Regions from separate parts of the Rhabdothermincola salaria genome, predicted to be linked through region 2. Evidence: riboswitches for the same ligand, from Rfam matches in the RefSeq annotation. Region 2 holds a riboswitch; the other holds the start of a gene.
The links. Region 2 has a riboswitch for cobalamin ahead of LUW87_RS04435 (hypothetical protein). Riboswitches for the same ligand answer to the same signal wherever they lie in the genome.
Positions count from the first base shown of each region.

Region 1: another riboswitch for cobalamin. It lies ahead of LUW87_RS08415 (hypothetical protein); the one in region 2 lies ahead of LUW87_RS04435 (hypothetical protein).

Region 1 is NZ_JAJQXW010000001.1:1,810,483-1,813,883, reverse strand. It holds gene LUW87_RS08420 (oxygenase MpaB family protein) at 1-748, opposite strand, end outside; cobalamin riboswitch at 991-1,113, shown strand; gene LUW87_RS08415 (hypothetical protein) at 1,237-2,286, shown strand; gene LUW87_RS08410 (energy-coupling factor transporter transmembrane component T) at 2,286-3,401, shown strand, end outside.
Region 2 is NZ_JAJQXW010000001.1:952,358-955,758, forward strand. It holds gene LUW87_RS04425 (hypothetical protein) at 1-524, shown strand, start outside; gene LUW87_RS04430 (hypothetical protein) at 509-943, opposite strand; gene LUW87_RS04435 (hypothetical protein) at 990-2,195, opposite strand; adenosylcobalamin (AdoCbl) riboswitch at 2,278-2,431, opposite strand; gene LUW87_RS04440 (class II aldolase/adducin family protein) at 2,539-3,336, shown strand.

The DNA of each region.
Region 1 (3,401 bases), 860 kb from region 2:
AGGTGGCTTCGCGAGCGGCGGCGGTGGCTCCCAGCTCCGGGCCGACGGCGTGGAAGTAGGCCTCGAGCTCGGCCACCGAGCGAGCGGCCGGCTCGGCGTCGAAGAGCTCGCACAGCACCGCCATCTCGTCGACGTAGCGGTCGGCGTCGGCGTCCGACAGCGGTTCGGCCCCGTAGCGGCGGTAGGCGGCCAGGAAGCTGTCGACCTCGGCATGGTGGACCCAGGTGAGCAGGTGGGGGTCGTTGGCCGCATAGGGCCGGCCGTCCGGCGCGGTGCCTCGCACCCGGGCGTGGACCCGCTTCACCATCGCCACGGCCGCCTCGGCCTCGGCCGTGGTGCCGTAGGTGGTGGTGCCCACGTACACGCTGGTGCGCCACAGCCGCCCGATGGGGTCGTGGCGGTAGTCGGAGTGCTCGGCCACCCCGGCCATGGCCAGCGGATGAAGGGTCTGCAGCAGCAGGGCCCGCAGCCCACCGATGAACATGGAGGCGTCGGCGTGGATGCGCCAGGTGACGCTGTCGGGGCCGAAGATCCCGGGATCGTCGCCGACCACGCGCCGGTCGCGAGGAGGCGGGGCGTCGCCCACCAACATGCGGCGCATCGATCCGGCGAGACGGCGGCGGGCCTCGGCCACACCGGCATCGACGGCGGCGACGGGGTCGGGCCAATCCGGCCAGCCCAGCGCCGGAGGTCGGAGGTCGAGGTGTCGGGGGAGCGACACCCCCGGAAACGGCCGGATGGAGCCCACGACCGCGAGGATAGGCAGCGCCGGGCCGATCTCCGGGGTCCGGCGCCAGGGCGACGGTGGGCCTGGTGCCGGGGCGGCGGTCTGCCTGGTGCCGGGGCGGCGGTCTGCCTGGTGCCGGGGCGACGGTGGGCCTGGTGCCGGGGCGGCGGTCTGCCTGGTGCCGGGGCGGCGGTCTGCCTGGTGCCGGGGCGGCGGTCTGCCTGGTGCCGGGGCGGCGGTCTGATTGACGTCGGGGTGGGGGTGTGGTTGCGTGGGCCCACAACGCAACCCGAAGCCGTGGGGGAAGCCGGTGTGAATCCGGCGCTGTCCCGCAACCGTGGGTGCGTCAGCGGTGCAGACCGTGACGCACGAGCCGGAATGCCCGCGACCGAGGGAAGCTCCGCCATCAACCCGTCGTCGGACTGCGGGTCGCGGGGCCGGGATCCGGACACAGGTGCCCAGCACCGCCGGGAACGGGGCCTTCGACCCGGGTCGCCAGGATCCGCCTCGTGTCACACGTCCCCGCCGTCGCCGCTGTGCCCGTCTCCGTCGCGCCCCGCCGCAGCCGCGTCCGCCGGGTGCCGACCGGCCTGCTGCTGGCGCTGACCCTGGCGTTCGGCGGGTCGGCCGCGACCGTGGCCGCCGGGCTGGACGCCACCCCCGCGGCCGCGGCCACCCGCTGCAGTGGGTCGGTGCCCGGCGGGCACGTCCGCGTGGTGGTCGTCGTCGACAGCGGTGTCAGCGCCGCCAACGCCATCTGTCTGGTCGTCGCCGAGGGCACCACCGGCGCCCAGCTCTGGGCCGATCGGGCTGCGGTGCTGGGCACGGCCCGCCCCCGCTACGCGGACAGCGGCCTGCTGTGCGCCTTCGACGGGTACCCCGCCAGTGGGTGCGGCACCCCCTCGGGCGACGGCTACCTCTACTGGTCGTACTGGTCGGGCACCTCGGGGTCGTGGGTCTACGGCGGGGGGAACCCCCACGTGCGCCGTGTGCGCGACGGCGACATCGAGGGGTGGCGCTTCGTGAGCGGGCCCGACGGGGGGCACAACCCGCCGCCGCGCATCGCCCCGTCCCGGGCACTCTTCCCGCCGCTGCCGGCCCCCCCACCGGCGCCCGCGCCCGCCCCGGCTCCGGCACCCGCCCCGGCTCCGGCACCCGCCCCCACGCCGTCCCCGGGGCCGTCGAACAGCCCGAGGCCGGCCCCGCCGGCGCCCTCCGCGGCCGACGACACCTCCGGTCCGACGCGTGGCCCGCGGGTCACGACCATCGATCCGGAGACCGGTGCCACCATCGACCGCGACACCGGTGAGGTGGTGGATCCGATCGACGACGACACTGCGTCCGACGACACCGGGGCCGACGAGGCCGCCGGGTCCGACGAGACCACGACGACGACCCCGCGCGACGACGACGGCGCCCCGCCCGACACCGAGCTGGCCGCCGGCACCTCGTCGGCCGGCTCCGGCGGCCTCGGGGCCGGGATCGGCGTGCTGATCGCGGTCGTGCTCATCGCTGTCATCGGTGGGGCGGGCGTCGTGAGGGCCCGGTCGCGCCGGTGATGGTCCGCGCCCGCACCGACCGGCGCTTCGTGCACCCCGGTGCCTGGTGGCTGTGGGCCGCCTGCGGTGCGGTCACCGCGCTGCGCACCACCAACCCGCTGCTGCTCGGCCTGTTGCTGGCGGTCGTGGCCTTCGTGGTCGTGAGCCGCCGCAGCGACGCTCCGTGGGCGCGCACCTTCTCGGCCGCCCTGCGCCTCGGTGTGCTGGTCATCGTCATCCGGCTGGCCTTCCAGATCCTGTTCGGGAACCGCCTCCCCGGCACGACGTTGTTCGCCGTCCCGTCCGTCGACCTGCCCGCCTGGGCTGGCGGGGTGAGCCTCGGGGGAGAGGTCACCCTCGAAGCCCTGGTCGGCGCCTTCTACCAGGGCTTTCGGCTGGCCGTGGTCATCGCCTGCTTCGCCGCCGCCTCCTCGCTGTGCAGCCCCTATCGCCTGCTGCGCAGCCTGCCCTCGGTGCTCTACGAGGCCGGCGTGGCCGTCTCGGTCGCCCTCACCACCGCCCCCCAGGCGGTCGTCTCCGCCCGACAGGTCCGCGACGCCCGGCGCCTGCGTGGTCGCGGCGGCCGGGGCCTGACCGTGCTGCGCGACGTGGCCCTGCCGGTGCTCGAGGGGGCGCTCGAGCGCTCCATCGCCCTGGCCGCCTCCATGGACGCCCGAGGCTACGGACGCCGGGGCGATGCCTCGGTCGGTGCTCGCCGGGTGGCCGCCACGCTCACCCTGGCGGGCCTGCTCCTGGCCGCCGTCGGGTCCTACGGGGTGCTCGACCCGTCGACGCCGTTCGTGCTCGGCGTGCCCGCCCTCGCCGTCGGCATGGCCTCGTTGGCCGCCGCCCTCGTGGCGGGCAGCCGTCGTTCGGCCCGCACGCGGTATCGCCCCGATCCGTGGGCGGGCCCCGAGTGGGCCACCGCGGCCTCCGGGCTGATCATGGTGCTCGGCGTCGTGGCGGCCGGTCGGGCCGGCGCCGACCTCGAACCGAGCGTGCAGCCCCTCGAGTGGCCCACGCTGCCGGTGCTCGCCGCGCTCGGCCTGCTCGCCGGCCTGCTGCCCGCCTGGCTCACCCCGCTGCCCCCCTCGCTGGCCACCGTGGACGACCTGCCCCCCGCCGAGCGCACCCCC
Region 2 (3,401 bases):
ACGCACTGGGGATCGGCCACGTCGCCTGCCCGACCTCCATCGTCCACGGCGGCGGCGAGGGTGCCCCTGGTTGGTCGCTGTCGCCCCTCGACCGTGACCTCGTGCGCACCTGGTACGCGCCCGAGCTGTCCCCCGGCGATGACGCCGCCGCCGTCCGAGCCGACCTGGTGGTCGTGACGGGCGGACCCGAGTGCGAGGCGCCCGGCCTCGAGGCGGCCGAGACCCCCGAGGGCACCCTGTGGTGCGAGCTCACCGAGGGCGCCAGCCGACCGTGCGTCGTGGTCGACGGCCTGGGCGCCGAACCGGCTGTGCCGTTCGGCGCCGCCGCCGAGTGGTGGGTGATGGACGGCATCGTCTTCGATCACGATCCCGACCGGTACGAGGCGTTCGTCTTCGAAGGCCGCCGCCTGCTGTGCGAGCGCACGCTCGAGGGACGCTGGCCGTGCCAGTTCACCGAGGGGCCGGGCCCGTTGACCGGCGTCGACGCCTGGACCGACGGCGACCTCGTCTACGACGCCCCCTGAGCGATCGCACCCGGTGGTCGGACGTCGGGATCCTCGGCCCCGGTGCGGGGCTCGATCCACACCTCGGCGAGCGGTCGGGCGTTCTCCTGCAGCCAGGCCAGGGCTTCGGCCACCTCCCGCGGGTCCGAGGATCGCTCGAGGTCGCGCTCGACGTCCTCGAGCGCGGCCTGCAGGCAGTACAGCCGGCCCTGGAGGTCCTCGAGCCGTTCACGATCGACGATGACGTCGGCGTCGCCGAGGCCGTGGGCCCCGGCGAGCTTGCGGGCCAGGTACGCCTGCTGGCGACACCCGGCCCGGCAGTAGCGCCGCGGACGCCCCGCACCGCGGCGCTCGGGCAGGTTGCGGCCGCACCAACGGCACCGCCGCGCCGGATCGCTCCCCTGTCGGCCGGGACCCGGCCCCGCGCTGGATTCCGTCACCTGACGCAATCTAGCGGCGGGGTCGGGTCCCGTGGGTGATCCCCGATCAGCCGGTGAAACGGGGCGTCACCACCACACCTGGCCCCGACGGGGTCGGCGCGGTGCTCGCCGGAGCGACCTCGGTGGTCGTGCTCGTCGTGCTCGTCGTGGTGGTGGTGCTGGCGGGGGGCGGCGGTGGCACCGGCAGCGGGAACGGGGCCAGGGCCAGACCCCACACCCCCTGGTAGGTGGCGAACACGTCGGCGAAGCCGTCGCTGAAGGGCGACGACAGGGCTCCGGCATCGGCGCCCGAGGCGATGACCCAGGTCTCCAGCGACACGAGGGGGTCCTGGCCCCCGACCGCCCACTCGCCCAACGGCTCGCCGAGCGCCACCAGGGCCTGCAGGACCACGGCGGTCGAGTTCGGGTCGGCGCCGAAGCTCAACAGGTCGAAGGCGAAGCCGCCGCGGTGGGTGCCGTCGTCCTCCTGGAGCTGGCTGAAGAAGGTGCCCGGGTCGGTGTCGAGCAGCCCCAGCGCGTCCGTGGCCGCCAGGGCCTGCACCGCGAAGGAGGTGTTGTTGCTGTCCGGGCTCAGGTACTCGGGATCACCGACGACCACGCAGTCGGCCAGCCCGGCACCCTCCGGCGCCCGGTATCCCTGCCAGCCCCCGAGGGTCTCGGCCGGCCCTTCACCGGCACCGCACTGCTGGTCGGCGAGCCATCCGAGCGAGCCGGCCGGGACGGTCTCGCCGGCCGCGACCAGGCCGAGCACGGCCAGCGACTGCAGCGTCGCGGACGAATAGGAGTCGGGGACACCGAACAGGCCGGTCTCGGATACCTCGTAGGTGGCCAGCGTCCGCCCGACGAGATCGGTGCCGGGTGACCCGAAGGCCCGGGGGTCGCGCTCGGTGGCGACGGCCAGCATGGTGAGGTAGCCGAGTCGACCCGGGTTGTCGACGCCCCCCACCACGGCGTAGTCGTCGACACGGGCCTCCAGGTAGCCCATGGCGGCGTCGAGCGCCTCGGGCTGCGTGCCGGTGGTGGCCAACGACAAGGCCACGTTCACCGTCCAGCTCACGGAGGGCACGCCGGGGTCGTAGGGGTTCTCCACCGACCCGTCGGGACCCACGAGGCCGGCCAACCAGGCGGTGGCCGGCCCGGCCGCCGGCGACGACGCCGAGGTGGGGCTGGGCACGACCAGCGCGCCGAGCACGGCGGCGATCGTGACGACGACCACCAAGAGGCGTCGTCGGGTCGGGTGCAACAGGGTCATGGGGATCCTCGATCGGTCGGGGCGGACGAGACGCCTCCCCCGCTCCCCCACGCTCGGCCCGCTCGACCGACTCGCAGATTCCCGGGCTCGGCACCGCAGTCCGCGACGGTGCATGCAGAGCTCTCGTGACCGGTCAGGTGATCCGACTCGCCGAGGGTCACCCCTCGACACACGGTTGCGGGACAGCGCCGGACTCTCACCGGACTTCCCCTCACCGGGCACGTGTTCGTGTAGCGCTCGCCATCCGAGCACGCCCGCCCACCCGCCGTCAACCACGCTCCTACACTCGGGACCGAGACGGGGCTCGGGGGATCGACCCCACCCTCGAGGCGAGGAGGCTGCGATGGGCGACCACACCACGAACGACGAGCTCTTCGACGAACGCAAGCCGCTGCTCTACACCCCGGCGACCTTCGACGACCCCGCCGCCGAGCGGCGCCACCGCCAGGAGCGCCTCGCCGCCGCCTTCCGCCTCTTCGGCCGGTTTGGCTTCGGGGAGGGCGTGGCCGGGCACATCACGGTGCGCGACCCCGAGTTCGACGACCGCTTCTGGCTCAACCCCTTCGGCATGGACTTCCGGCTGATCCGCACCTCGGACCTGGTGTGCGTCGACCACGAGGGGCGGATCGTCCACGGCGACCACGCCATCAACCAGGCGGCGTTCGCCATCCACTCCCAGGTGCACGCCGCCCGTCCCGACGTGGTGGCCGCCGCCCACACCCACTCCGTCCACGGCAAGGCCTTCTCGTCACTCGGTCGCCTGCTCGACCCGATCACCCAGGACGCGTGCGCCTTCTACGGCGACCACGTGCTGTTCGACGACTTCACCGGCGTCGTGCTCGACCCCATGGAGGGCAAGCGCATCGCGGCCGCCCTCGGTGACCACAAGGCCGCCATCCTGCGCAACCACGGGCTGCTCACCGTCGGCCATTCCGTCGACGAGGCAGCGTGGTGGTTCATCACCATGGAGCGCACCTGTCAGGCCCAGCTGCTGGCCATGGCCGCCGGCGACCCCATCTCGATCGACGCCGACGCCGCCGCCCTCACCCAGACCCAGGTTGGCGGTCACTTCGCCGGCTGGTTCTCCTTCCAGCCCCTCCACGAGGTGATCGTGCGAGAGCAGCCCGACCTGCTCGACTGACGCCGCCCACCGGCGCCCGCGCGGTCACCGGTCGACGCTTCGGGGGTTGTACCCTCGTCGCACAA